3 regions of the Actinophytocola sp. genome follow, and region 3 is predicted to be linked to each of the others. Evidence: riboswitches for the same ligand, from Rfam matches in the RefSeq annotation. Region 3 holds a riboswitch; each other region holds the start of a gene.
The links. A riboswitch is a leader RNA that binds a small molecule or an ion and turns the genes downstream of it on or off. The one in region 3 is predicted to bind S-adenosylmethionine.
Positions count from the first base shown of each region.

Region 1: linked by a shared signal. The riboswitch ahead of thrC (threonine synthase) and the one ahead of ACRDTB_RS24650 (methionine ABC transporter ATP-binding protein) in region 3 are both predicted to bind S-adenosylmethionine.
Region 2: linked by a shared signal. The riboswitch ahead of ACRDTB_RS24375 (aminotransferase class V-fold PLP-dependent enzyme) and the one ahead of ACRDTB_RS24650 (methionine ABC transporter ATP-binding protein) in region 3 are both predicted to bind S-adenosylmethionine.

Region 1 covers NZ_JBOHGB010000105.1:1,817-6,338, reverse strand. Annotated here, with positions in the region: gene ACRDTB_RS26810 (AAA family ATPase) at 1-155, shown strand, start outside; gene rpsT (30S ribosomal protein S20) at 288-548, shown strand; gene holA (DNA polymerase III subunit delta) at 864-1,841, opposite strand; SAM riboswitch class I at 1,978-2,104, shown strand; gene thrC (threonine synthase) at 2,116-3,369, shown strand; partial or broken gene ACRDTB_RS26790 (transposase) at 3,716-4,267, shown strand; gene ACRDTB_RS26785 (hypothetical protein) at 4,264-4,522, opposite strand, start outside.
Region 2 covers NZ_JBOHGB010000086.1:10,514-15,035, forward strand. Annotated here, with positions in the region: gene ACRDTB_RS24365 (M23 family metallopeptidase) at 1-215, shown strand, start outside; gene sthA (Si-specific NAD(P)(+) transhydrogenase) at 220-1,623, opposite strand; SAM riboswitch class IV at 1,693-1,808, shown strand; gene ACRDTB_RS24375 (aminotransferase class V-fold PLP-dependent enzyme) at 1,842-3,185, shown strand; gene lspA (signal peptidase II) at 3,396-4,097, shown strand; gene ACRDTB_RS24385 (RluA family pseudouridine synthase) at 4,094-4,522, shown strand, end outside.
Region 3 covers NZ_JBOHGB010000088.1:8,286-12,807, forward strand. Annotated here, with positions in the region: gene ACRDTB_RS24645 (hypothetical protein) at 1-867, shown strand, start outside; gene ACRDTB_RS24650 (methionine ABC transporter ATP-binding protein) at 904-1,911, opposite strand; SAM riboswitch class I at 2,091-2,180, opposite strand; gene rsmA (16S rRNA (adenine(1518)-N(6)/adenine(1519)-N(6))-dimethyltransferase RsmA) at 2,274-3,134, opposite strand; gene ACRDTB_RS24660 (transglycosylase family protein) at 3,219-4,522, opposite strand, start outside.

The sequences.
Region 1 (4,522 bases), on a different contig from region 3:
CCGCGTCGTTCGTCAGGGAGTGGGTGCGCCGGGCCGTGCTGAAGTCGGTCACGTCGGGCTCCGGCCTCGACGAGCCGGCCCTGCGGGCGGCCCTGGACGAGCTGATGTCCCAGCAGCAGGCGCTGACGCGGAGCATGCTGGGCGGCCGCCGATGAGACCGCGGTGACCCGCTGTTATCCTCGTACGTCGTTGCCGTGTGGCATTCCGCCCTGGAGGAAGCTCGCCGTTTCGGTGAGGCCACCTGAACGCGGCACGGAATTCCGTGATCGACATCGAGGAGCACACGCGTGGCGAACATCAAGTCCCAGATCAAGCGGATCAAGACGAACGAGAAGGCGCGGCAGCGCAACAAGGCCGTCAAGTCCTCGGTGAAGACCGCGATCCGCAAGTTCCGCGAGGCCGCCGAGGCGGGCGAGAAGGAGCAGGCCATCGAGCTCATGCGGGACGCCGCCCGCAAGCTCGACAAGGCTGCCGGCAAGGGCGTCATCCACGCCAACCAGGCGGCGAACAAGAAGTCCGCCATGGCCAAGCGCGCCAGCCAACTCTGAGCCGCCTTCCGAGCTGACCCGCCTGTGCCGGCCGTCCTTTGTGGGCGGCCGGCACAGCCGTCTCCGGACCCCCCTCTCCCCGGCACCTCCACGAGTTGTCCACAGGACCAACCTCCGCCCGGCGATTGCCGTCAGCCCCCACCACTAGCGTTGAAAACGGGGGACCCCTGGGGGAGTTGTCCACAGTGCGCACGGCCATCCCCAGCTCCGTGACCGTCAACCGGAATCGTCAGCCCCCGCCGGTAGGCTGGAAATCGGGGGGCCGGAGGCCAAGCCCATCACCCGTCCAAGTGAACCGGGCGCCCGGCTCGCCGGTCAGGTGCGGCGACGAGCCTCGGCGAGGCGGAGCACCGCCCGCTGCAACGCGAAGTCGGCGTCCACCGCGACACCCTTGACATCCGCGTTCACCTCGGCCACCACCTGCATCGCGGCCACCAGGCCCGCCGCGTGCCAGCCGCGCGACTGTGACAGCGCCTTGCGCACCTTCCACGTGGGCATCCCCAGCTCCGAGGACAGCCGGTACGGGTCCGCGCGCCCCGCGCCAGCCACCCGCGCCACCGTGCGCACCCCGTCCGCGAGCGCGTCGGCCACCAGCACGTGCGGCACGCCCAGCTGCATCGCCCAGCGCAACATCTCCAGCGCGCCCGCCACGTCGCCGGTGATCGCCTTCTCGGCCACCGCGAACCCGGTCACGTCCGCCCGCCCGCGGTGGTAGCGGCGCACCTCCTCCGCGGTCACCTGGCCACCGGTGTCCGCCACGAGCTGCGCCGCCGCCGAGGCCAGCTCGCGCAGGTCCGAACCGACCGAGTCGATCAGCGCGCTCACCGCCTCCGCGTCGGACCTGCCGCCCGCACGCCGGATCTCGTTGCGTACGAAGGCCTCCCGGTCCGCCGGCCTGGTGATCCTCGGACACTCCACGACGTGCGCCTCGGCCGACCGCAGCGCGGTGATCAGATCCTTGGCCGGCTTGCGACCGCCCCCGGTGTGCAGCACGACGAGCTGCACGCCCTCCGCCGGCTCGCGCACGTACGACGTGATCGACGCGGCGATGTCCTTGCCGGCGTCGTGCGCGCCCTCGAGCACGATCACCCGCCGCTCGGCGAACAGCGACGGGCTCACCAGCTCGGCGAGCTCGGGCGGGGTCAGGTCGGACACCTTGACCCGGGTCAGCTCGGCGGTCGGATCGGCGAGCTTGGCGGCGTCGACGGCGGCCCGCACCGCGCGCTCGACCAGCAGCTCCTCCTCACCGAGCACGAGCTGGAGCGCCGGCGGCGTCACGGCTGGGGCCTTCACCCGGCCATCCTCGCACCTTCGCGGGTGCGCCCGCCGCCGGGCGGGTGACATGTTGGTCGTACTCGTTGGATGACGGACCTCACATTGGCCGGGCCACCCCGTCGTGCCGTACCGTGGTCTGTGAACAACTGAACACCGCTCATCCAGAGGGGCAGAGGGACCGGCCCGAAGAAGCCCCGGCAACCGGCGTCAGCCATTCGTCTTCCGCGAGGACGGCTACGACCACGGTGCCAATTCCGACCCGCACGCGGGACAGATGAGGAGAAACCTCGCGATGACGATCACTGCCGCCACCACCACGCTCGACCTCGGGCCCGCGCGCGCCCTGACCTGCCGGGAATGTGGCAACCAGGTCCCACTCGCCGCCGAGTTCGCGTGCGCCGAATGTTTCGGTCCGCTGGAGGTCGCCTACGAGTTCGGCGACGTCAGCCGAGCGGACATCGAGTCCGGCCCCAAGTCGATCTGGCGCTACCGGCGGCTCCTGCCCGTACCGTCCGATGTGGATCGCCACCCGAACACCGACCCTGGCCTCACCCGCCTGGTGAAGGCCGACCGGCTCGGTGCCGCACTGGGCGTCAAGTCCTTGTGGGTCAAGGACGACACGGGCAACCCGACGCACTCGTTCAAGGACCGCGTGGTCGCCGTGGCCCTCGCCGCCGCCCGCCAGCTCGGGTTCACCGTGCTGGCCTGCCCGTCGACCGGCAACCTGGCCAACGCCGTCGCCGCCGCGGCCGCACGCGCCGGCTGGGAGTCGGTCGTGCTGATCCCGGCCTCGCTCGAGCGCGCGAAGGTGCTCACCACCGCTGTGTACGACGGCGCACTGATCGCGGTCGACGGCAACTACGACGACGTGAACCGCCTCGCCACCGAGCTCGCGGCGGATCACGAGGACTGGGCGTTCGTGAACGTCAACGTGCGCCCGTACTACGCCGAGGGTTCCAAGACGCTCGGCTACGAGGTCGCCGAGCAGCTCGGCTGGCGGCTGCCCGACCAGGTGGTCGTCCCCGTCGCGTCGGGCGCGCAGCTCACCAAGGTGGACAAGGGCTTCCGCGAGCTGACCGACCTCGGTCTCGTCGACGGCAGGGACTACCGGGTGTTCGGCGCCCAGGCGACGGGCTGCTCGCCGGTGTCTGCCGCGTTCAAGGCCGGCCAGGACGTCGTCCGGCCGGTGAAGCCGGACACGATCGCCCGGTCGCTCGCGATCGGCGCACCAGCCGACGGCCCGTACGTGCTCGACGCGGTGCGCCGCACCAGCGGCGCGGTCGAGGACGTCTCCGACAAGGAGGTCGTCGCGGGTATCCGCCTGCTGGCCAGGACGGAAGGCATCTTCGCCGAGACCGCCGGCGGTGTCACCGTGGCCACGGCGAAGAAGCTCATCGACACCGGCCAGCTCGACCCGGATGCCGAGACTGTCCTCCTCATCACCGGCGACGGTCTGAAGACCCTGGACGCCATCCAGGACGAGGTCGGCCCGAAGGCGGTGGTCCCACCATCGAGCGATGCGGTCCGCGAGGCCCTCGATTCCTAAGTGGACGCTGGTTCGGCGCGCCGAAGCCTAGTCTCGTGAGTCGTTAGTTGCCGGTAGTTGGTAGGGGTTTTGGTGTGCCGAACCCGAGGGGTTGATCCGGTGGTGCTTTCCGATGAGGAGCGGCAGGTTCTGCTGGCGGGGAGGTCGTCGCCGAACGCCGTCGCAGGCGTTGGCTGCGCGAGCGCGGATTGTGGTGTCCAAGTTGCGGTCTCGGTTCCTGGTTCGTCGGGTGGAAGGTCTGACGGATGAGCCGCGTCCGGGGCGGCCTCGGATGATCACCGATGACCAGGTCGAGCAGGTGATCACGAAAGACGTTGGAGGAGACGCCAGGCCAGGACAGCGTCGGTCGACTCGGTCAATGGCCTCGGCGACCGGGATGTCACAGTCCGCGTGTCGCGGATCTGACGGGCATTCGAGCTCAAGCCACACGCTGTAGCTGTCGACCGATCCGCAGTTCGTGGACAAGGTCCGCGACATCGTCGGTCTCTACCTTGCTCTGCCGGAGAACGCGTTAGTGCTCGCGGTCGATGAGACGTCCCAGATACAGGCCATCGATCACACCGCGCCGATTCTGCCGATCACCTGGTGCTCGACAACCACGCCACCCACACGACCCCGATGGTCAAGGTGGCTAATCCACCACCCCCGCTTCCACCAGCACTTCACCCCGACCAGCAGCTCCCGGCTCAACCTCGTAGAGCGCTGGCTCGCCGAGCTGACCAACCGCAAACTCCGCCGCTCCGCCCGCCGCGGCATCACCGAACTCGAAAACCGACATCCGCAAATGGACCAACGAATGGGACACCAACCCACACCATTCGCCTGGACCAAGACCGCCGACCAGATCTCCGACACCCTCGCCGCCTGCCGCAGCCGAATCAACGACCCACGACACTAGAACAGCGCATTCACCAAGTTGGCAAGGAATCCCGGCGCGCCGACGCCCAGCGTCATGCCGAGCCCGACCGCCACGCTGGCGTCGGTGACGTCCGCGGTCGGCTGGTAGACCGCCGACATCGTCCTCCCACGGTCCGATGTGGACAGTCGGGCGACCGGCTGCCCGTCGCGCTCGAGGCTCGCACGCCACCGGCGCTCGTGGCGCAGCAGGTACTCCCGGCCGGCGACCGTGGCGCGCGCGTTGTAGGTGGCCCGG
Region 2 (4,522 bases), on a different contig from region 3:
AGGTCGCCGCCGAGCCCGCCGCCGGCGGCGACTGGCACGGCGTGTCCTACGAGACGCTGTCCTCCGACGTCGCCGCCGTGGTCGGCGAACCGGTCGACGGCAAGGCGTTCGGCGGCTGGCAGTTCTTCGAGGCCGCCACGCAGTACTCCGGCCACGCGGTCCGGCGGAGCGACGGCTGGGTCGTGCCGTTCCCGGGGACGTTCCTGTACGGCTGAGGTGTCACTCCGTCAGCATGCTGATCTGGCGGATCTTGTTGGTCGCGTCCAGGGCGGCCACCTTGTATGACTCGGCGAGCGTCGGGTAGTTGAACACCGTGTCCACGAGGTAGTCGATCGTGCCGCCGCAGCCCATCACCGCCTGTCCGATGTGGACCAACTCGGTGGCGCCGGTGCCGAACACGTGCACGCCCAGCAGCGAGCGGTCCTGCGGGGACACGAGCAGCTTCAGCACCCCGTAGGAGTCGCCGATGATCTGCCCGCGGGCGAGCTCGCGGTAGCGGGAGACGCCGACCTCGAACGGCACCCGCTGCTCGGTCAGCTCGTCCTCGGTGCGGCCGATGTAGCTGATCTCGGGGATCGTGTAGATCCCGATCGGCTGCAGCTCGTGCATCTCGTGCACCGGCTCGCCGCACGCGTGGTGGGCCGCGAGCCGGCCCTGCTCCATCGACGTGGCCGCGAGCGCGGGGAAGCCGATCACGTCCCCGACCGCGTAGATGTGCTCGACCTCGGTGCGGAACGTGCCGTCGACCTTGATCCGGCCGCGCCTGTCCGCCGCCAGCCCGGCCGCGGGCAGGTCGAGGTGGTCGGTCATGCCCTGTCGGCCGGCGGAGTACATCACCATGTCGGCGGGGATCTTCTTGCCGCTCTCCAGGGTCGTGACCGTGCCGTTCTTGTGCCGCTCCACGGCGGCCACGGTCTCGCCGAACCGGAACGTCACCGCGAGGTCGCGCAGGTGGTACTTGAGTGCCTCGATCACCTCGGTGTCGCAGAACTCGAGCATCCGCATCCGCTGCTCGATCACCGTGACCTTGGTCCCCAGGGCGGCGAACATCGACGCGTACTCGATGCCGATCACCCCGGCGCCGACCACGATCATCGACCGCGGGATCCGCTCCAGCCCGAGGATCCCGTCCGAGTCGATGATCGTCTGCGCGTCGAAGTCCACACTGGACGGGCGGGCCGGGCAGGTCCCGGTGGCGATCACGATCTTGTCCGCGGACACCGAGCGCTCCTGTCCGCTGCCGTCGGAGACCTGGACCGTGTGCGGGTCGGTGAACCGGCCCAGGCCGGGCAGCACCGAGACGCCGTTGCGGGACAGCTGGCTGCGGATCACGTCGACCTCACGGCCGACGACGTGGCTCGTCCGGGCGGTCAGGTCGCCGATCGTGATCTCCTCCTTGACCCGGTAGCTCTGGCCGTACAGCTCACGCTGGCTCATGCCGGTCAGGTAGAGGACGGCCTCGCGCAGGGTCTTGGACGGGATGGTGCCGGTGTTGATGCAGACGCCGCCGATCATGTTGCGCCGCTCGATCAGCCCCACCTCGGCGCCGAGCTTGGCGGCCGCGATCGCGGCCTTCTGTCCCCCGGGTCCCGAGCCCAGCACCAGCACATCGAAGTCAGTCATGGGGGGAGTGTGTCAAGCACGGTGGCGGTTGGACAGTTCCGGGCCGGATCGGCTACCTTCGGGCGCGAAGGTCATGAGTGCCAGCGTCAAGCCCCGGCTTGCTGGCCGGCAACCCTCCAACCGCGGTGGGGTGCCCCGGGTGAGGACCAGGCCCTCCGCGAGGTGCGGGTGGGCAAGCGCGGGCCCCGGGGCGGGGCCCCGACCCCGGAGGCTTCACGATGACGCTCGCCATCCCACATGTCCGACCCGTGTCCGGCGGCCTGCCCGGCCCGATTCCGCCCGTCGTCGGCGCGCGGCTGACCGTGCCGCTGGTGGACGGTCGCCGGGTGCCGTACGCGAACCTCGACCACGCCGCGAGCGCGCCCTGCCTTGCGGCGGTCCGCGACGCGGTCGACGAGCTGTTGCCCTGGTATGCCAGCGTGCACCGCGGCGCGGGCCTCGCCTCGCAGGTGTCCACAAAGGTCTATGAGCGGGCGCGCGAGGTGGTGCGCCGGTTCGTCGGGGCGCGGCGGACCGACGCCGTGGTGTTCACCCGCAACACGACCGACGCGCTGAACCTGCTGGCCCGCGCGCTGCCGCGAACAGGTGGGACCGGCACGTCGGTGGTGCGGTTCGACACCGACCACCACGCCGCACTGCTGCCGTGGCGCGGGCCGCTGGTCCGGCACATCTCGTCGGTCGGCTCGCTCGACCGCGCCCTGCAAGACTGCCCGACCGGGCCGCGGCTCGTGGTGGTGACCGGTGCGTCGAACGTGACCGGCGAGCTGTGGCCGGTGGCCGACGTCGCCGCGATCGCCCGCCACCACGGCGCCCGCATCGTGCTCGACGCCGCGCAGTTGGCCCCGCACCGTCCGGTCGACGTCCGCGCGCTGGACGTGGACTACGTCGTGCTGTCCGGGCACAAGCTGTACGCGCCGTTCGGTGCCGGCGCGCTCGTCGGGCGGGCGGACTGGCTGCGAGCGGCGGACCCGTACCTGGCCGGCGGGGGCGCGACGTCGCTGGTGGCCGACCGGGACTCGCGCCTCGCGGTGTCCTGGTCGACGGGCCCGGAGCGGCACGAGGCCGGCACGCCGAACGTGGTCGGCGCGCACGCGCTCGCGGTGGCGTGCGAGACGCTGGGCCGGCACTGGGACGCGATCATCGCGCACGAGCGTGCGCTGCTGACGCGGCTGCGGGCGGGGCTCGCCGGCGTGCCGGGCCTGCGTGAGCTGTCCCTGCTCGGCGGCGACCGGGTGGGCGTGGTGAGCTTCGCGGTCGACGGCCAGGACCCGGGTCTGCTGGCGGCGGCGCTGTCGGCCGAGCACGGCATCGGCGTGCGGGACGGCGCGTTCTGCGCCCACATCGCGACCCGCCGCCTGCTCGCCTCGGCCGGCGCCACGGGTACTCGCGCGCTGCGGGCGAGCCTCGGCCTGGGCAGCACCGCCGAGCACGTCGACCGTCTCGTCGGCGCGCTGCGCTCGCTGGTCACGCACGGCCCGGCGGCGGACTACGAGCAGGTGGACGGCCGCTGGACCCCCGCGCCCGACCCGCGTCCGCTGCCGCCGTTGCTGGCCGCGCTTTAGTCTGGCGGCGCGGCAACGCCCCCGCCGAGGCGCTGGACCGGCTCCGCGAGGCCGCGCAGACCATCGCCTCGATGCGTCGTGCTTGTCGTGATCAACGAGCCGATGCGGCTGACCGGCAGCGGCGACGTCGACCTGCTCGACCTCCGGCCGGGGCGGCGTACGTGAGTGGTTGCTGACCACCCGGTTTCGCCGACCATGGACAATGGCCCGGTGAGCGACGAGACCAGTACCGACGCGGAGCAGCCGGGTCGTACCGACACCGAGCAGCCGCCCCCACCCGAACCGTCCCGGCCGCCCCGCCGCGGCTGGCTGTTCGCGGTCGTGGCGCCGGTGGTGCTGGCCGCCGACATCGTCACGAAGATCATCGCCGTCGCGGCCCTCGAGGGGCAGGCACCGGTGCGGGTGCTCGGCGGGCTGTTCTACCTGCAGCTCGTGCGCAACCCCGGCGCCGCGTTCAGCATGGCCACCGGGATGACGTGGGTGCTCACGCTCATCGCGGTGGGCGTTGTCATCGCGATCATCTGGATCATGCCCAAGCTGCGCTCCATCGGCTGGGCCGTCGGGCTCGGCCTGGTGCTCGCCGGTGCGCTGGGCAACCTCATCGACCGCTTCCTCCGCGCGCCCGGCCCGCTGCGCGGCCACGTCGTCGACTTCCTCTCGCCGTTCGCCCCCAACGGCGACGTCTTCCCGGTGTTCAACGTCGCCGACTCGTCCATCGTCTGCGGCGGCGCGCTCATCGTGGTCATGGCCCTGCTCGGCCGCGACTACGACGGCACGTCGACGAAGGACAGGACGCCGAAGGACAGGACGCCGAAGGACGCGACGCCGAAGGACCCGATGCCGAAGGACGCGGCGGACACCGAGGACACGATCAACGCGAAGGAAGAGCCCGCGAAGGACACGGACGCGTGACCGCTCGCACCCTTCCGGTCCCCGACGGGCTGGACGGCATGCGGGTCGACGCCGGGCTGGCCAAGCTGCTCGGCCTGTCCCGTACCGCGGTCGCCGCCCTCGCCGAGTCCGGCGACGTGAGCCTCGACGGCAGGCCCGCCGGCAAGTCCGACCGGCTCGTCGCGGGCGCCTGGCTCGAGGTGACCCTGCCCGAGCCGGAGCAGCCCGTGCCCGTGCGCGCCGAGCCCGTGCCCGGCATGACGGTCCTGCACGAGGACGACGACATCATCGTGGTGGACAAGCCGGTCGGCGTCGCGGCGCACCCGAGCCCCGGCTGGACCGGTCCGACCGTCGTCGGCGGGCTGGCCGCGGCCGGCATGCGGGTGTCGACCTCCGGTGCGGCCGAGCGGCAGGGGGTGGTGCATCGGCTGGACGTCGGCACCACC
Region 3 (4,522 bases):
CGACGGTGCGTTCCCGGTGGACCGTGGCGACGACTCCTGCCTGGCGTCGTCTTGTTGTCGGATGCGGCACCAACGTGGCGGCAACAGGTGTCGGCGGCGCTGCTATACGGCGGTCCCGATGCGATCGTGACCGGCGTAGAGGCCTGTCGTCGTCATGGGTTGGTCAACGTGCCCGACGAACGGCGCGTTCACCTGTTGGTGCCGCACGGACGAAAGGTGCACGGGAGCGACTACGTCATCGTCGAACGCACGGTACGGATGCCCGAGTCGGTTACCCGCCATGATGTTCCGGTCGCGCCACTCGATCGGGCGGTGCTGGACACTTGCCGGCGACTCAGGGCTGTCGAGCCGGTGAGCGCGCTGGTCAGCGAGGCGGTGCAGCGTGGCCGCGTTCGGCCCGGTTGGTTGAGGTATGAGATGGAGCGAGGCAGCAGGCGGGGCACCGCTGTGGTGCGGGAGGTGCTGAAGGACATCGAGGGCGGCGCCCGGTCGATCGCCGAGGCCGACGCGATGCGGGTCTGGGCGCGCACGGGATTGCCAACACTCGAATGGAACGTGGTGTTGCGTTGCCCGGACGGGCGGTACATCGCCACTCCCGACGGCTGGGCGGATGAGGTCGGGATGGCCTGGGAGATCGACTCGTTCGCGTTTCACTTCTCCCGCGACGACTATGCCAGAACCGTTGCGCGGAACTCCCGTTACGCCGCGGCTGGAGTGGTCGTCGTGCAGACTCTGCCGACACGGCTGCGATCCGAGCCCGACGCGGTCACCGCCGAGCTACGTGCTGCGTACCGCGCGGCGGCCGCCCGTCCACGCCCTGCGGGGCTACGCCTGGAAGGACGCCATCCGGACGTTGAGTGTCCGTAAGGCGTCCTTCCAGGCCCTGCCGGCCCGTCCGCCGCGTCAGGCCGCTACCACCCCGCGCGGGCCCCGGGCGAGCTGGCGGACCGCGCCGCCGCGCTCGGCGAGCCAGCCGAGTGCGGAGTCGGTCCGCTCACCGGACAGGCCGACCCGGAAGCGCGCGACCGGGGTCTCACCGATGCGGGTCACGCCGCCACCGATCACGGAGATGTCCGTGCCGAACCGGCTGGTGGCCTCGGGCAGCAGTGAGCCGATCGCCGCGAAGCCGATGAGCACGACGTCCGCGACGCGCGGGTAGTCGCCGCGCGCGTCGGGGTCGATGGCCGGCAGCACGGCCTGGGCGACCAGGCTGTCCGGGTCGCGGATCAGCTCCAGGATCCGGCCGCTCTCCAGCAGCCGGCCGTGCTCCAGGACGGCGACGTCGTCGGCGATGCGGCGGACCACGCTGGTGTCCTGGGTGGCGACGAGCACCGTGACGCCGAGCTCCGCACGGGCCCGGTCGAGCACGGCGAGCACACCGGCGGCGCCGTCCTCGTCGAGGTCGGCGGTCGGGTCGTCGGCGAGCACGACGGCCGGGTCGCCGACGAGCGCGCGGGCCACGGCGACGCGCTGGCGCTGGCCCGGGCTGAGCTCCGCGGGGTAGGTGGCGGCCTGGCGGGTGAGGCCGATGAGGTCGAGCACCCTGCCGACCCGCTCGCGGCGCTTCGGGCCGTCCATGCCGGCCTGCTCCAGCGGCAGCGCGACATTGCCGGCGGCGGTGCGCTGGGCGAGCAGCGAGCCGCCGGAGGGGACGACGCCGATCCGCGAGCGGGCGAGGCGCAGGGTGCGCTCGTCGAGGGTGCCGGTGTTGAGCCCGTCGAGGCGGAACACGCCGCTGTCCGGGCGCTCGCGCAGCGACAGCACCCGGGCGAGGGTGGACTTGCCGGCTCCCGCGGGGCCGACGACGCCGGCGATCACGCCGGTCGGAACGTCGAGGGTGACGTCGTCGAGGGCCACGACCGAGCCCGACGTACTTCGGAAGGACTTGCTGAGGTTCTCCAAGGTGATCACGATGTGCTCCAGTCCAGGCGCGATGACCGCTCGTGTGAAGCGGTGGGTTGCGTGTTCGGTCTGCCCGGGTTCGGGCGATGGTGGGGCGTCAGCTGGTAGAAGTCAGCGACGACAACCCGTGACCGTGCGCCGGCACTGGTCGATGACCCGCCTGGTGGTCAGCATGACCATCTCTCACTCCTCCATCGATCCTGGCGGTAGCACCTGCCCGCGGTGGGTGGTTGCTGCGGCGTCTCGGAGCCAGGTCTCTCGGCCGCTCGGGATGGAATTCCTCTGTAGTCAACCTGACGAACCCCGCCAAGTGCAACCGTCACGACGGCCATACCTGGTCAGATATCTGCCAAGTCACAGTCAGCGTAGGGTCACCGCGCGGCGGCGGCCACGACCGTCGAGAAGTCGTCCACCGTGAGTCGTTCGCCTCGCGAGCCCGGATCGATGCCGGCCGCGGTGAGCAGCTCGGCGGCCCGCTCGGCGGACCCGGCCCAGCCGGCGAGCGCGGCCCGCAGCGTCTTGCGGCGCTGGGCGAAGGCGGCGTCGACGAGCCGGAAGACCTCTTTCCTGTTCGCCCGTGGCTCGTCGTGGCGTTCGAGCAGGACGAGCGCGGAGTCGACGTTGGGCACGGGCCAGAAGACCGTGCGCGGGACCGTGGCGACCCGTTTCGCGGTGGCGTACCAGGCGATCTTGACACTGGGAACGCCGTAGACCTTCGAGCCGGGGCCGGCTGCCATCCGGTCGGCGACCTCGGCCTGGACCATGACGAGCGCCTTGTTCAGGGTCGGCAGCTCGGCGAGCAGGTGCAGGACGACGGGGACGGAGACGTTGTAGGGCAGGTTGGCGACGAGGGCGGTCGGCTTCTCGGGGAACCGGTCGGCGCTGATCCGGACGGCGTCGTCCTCGATGACGTGCAGCCTGCCGCTCAGTCCGGGTGCGCGTCGTTCGACCGTACGCGGGAGCTGCCCGGCGAGGACGGGGTCGACCTCGACGGCGTGCACGGCGCGGCAGGCGGGCAGCAGGGCGAGGGTGAGCGAGCCGAGCCCCGGGCCCACTTCGACCACGACGTCGTCCGGCGTGAGCCGCGCGGCGGCCACGGTGCGGCGGACGGTGTTGGGGTCGTGCACGAAGTTCTGGCCGAGCTTCTTGGTGGGTCGGATGCCGAGGTCGGCGGCCAGGCGCCGGACGTCGGCCGGGCCGAGCAGGGCGCTGTCCCCGTCACGGTCACTCACTTCGAGGAGCCTAGACGGGCCCGGACAGGGGCCGAGCCCGGACTCGGGGAGGCGAGTCCGGGCTCGGGGTGTCCAAAAAGGAATCTACGTGGGCAGGCCAAGCTTGGAGGAGCAGGCGGGCCAGGCACCGTAGCCGCCGCGGTCGTCGCGGACCTTGGTGGCGATCGCGATCTGCTGCTCGCGGGTCGCCTGGTGCGGCAGCGGGGCGTACTGGTCGCCGCCGTTCGAGAGCCACGTGCTCTGGTCGAACTGTAGGCCACCGTAGTAGCCGTTGCCCGTGTTGATCGCCCAGTCGCCGCCGGACTCGCACTCCGCGAGCTGGTCCCAGACCGCGCCATCGGAGATCACCGGCTGCGGCGGCTCCTTCGTGCCGACCCGGACGACCTTCGCCTTCGGCTGCTTGGTGATCTTCGAGCCGATCTCGACCCGGGCCATCTCCTCGCCGTTCTTCACCGTGAGCCGGTAGGTCGCGATCCGCTCGCCCGGCGCGCCCGGGTCGAGCACGACCTCGGTGCCCTCCAACGCGTTCGGGTCCTCGACCTCCTGCACCGGAGGCTTGACCTTCTCCGTCCGGTTCACCACGGTCACGCCGTTACGGGTGATCCGCACCTCGGCACCGTCGGTGACCTTCAGGTTCCCGCGAGGCGTGATCCTGTCGTCGGGGCCCAGCTTGAGCTCGAGCTCCTTGACCAGCTCGTCGACCGTCACCGCCGTGGTCTGCAGCGCCTTCGGCTTGTTGCCGCCGTCGAACAGCGTGATGTTCTTGAGGGTCTTGATCTCCAGCGCCATGCCGTTCAGCGGCACCTCGCTGTCCATCCCCGCCGACATCCACGCGCCCTCGGCGGACAGGTTGATCTGCTTCAACGCGTCCTCGACGGTGGTCGCGCGCACCCAGAAATCGCGCTTCTCGCCGTCGATGGTCAGGTGGAGCTGGCGCCCGCGCTGCAGGACGATCGTGCCGCCGTCGTCGATGCTGGCGGCCGGCGACGGGGACAGCGAGTCGTGCGAGCCGACGTTGAGGCCCTCGTTCTCCAGCACCTCGCCGACCGTGTCGGCGTAGGTGTTGACCTGGTGAGCCTGGCCGTCGACGTCGACCGTGACCGACTTGTTCATCGCGATCGCCGCGGCACCGCCGCCGATCAGCGAGACCAGGATCGAGGCGATCGTCGCCTTGAGGACCGACTTCTTCCACCGCTTGACGCCGGTCGCGACCTCGGGCGGAACCTCGTCCTCGGTCATCGGCAGCGCGCGGACCCGATCGCCGGACAGCGCGTCCGGGATGATCGGCAGGACGGTGGTCTCGGCGTTGATCAGCTGGATGAGCTCGTCGACGTCGACGTTCGCGTACGCCATCAGCTCGTCGGCCTGCGGGCCGAGCGCCGTGCGCA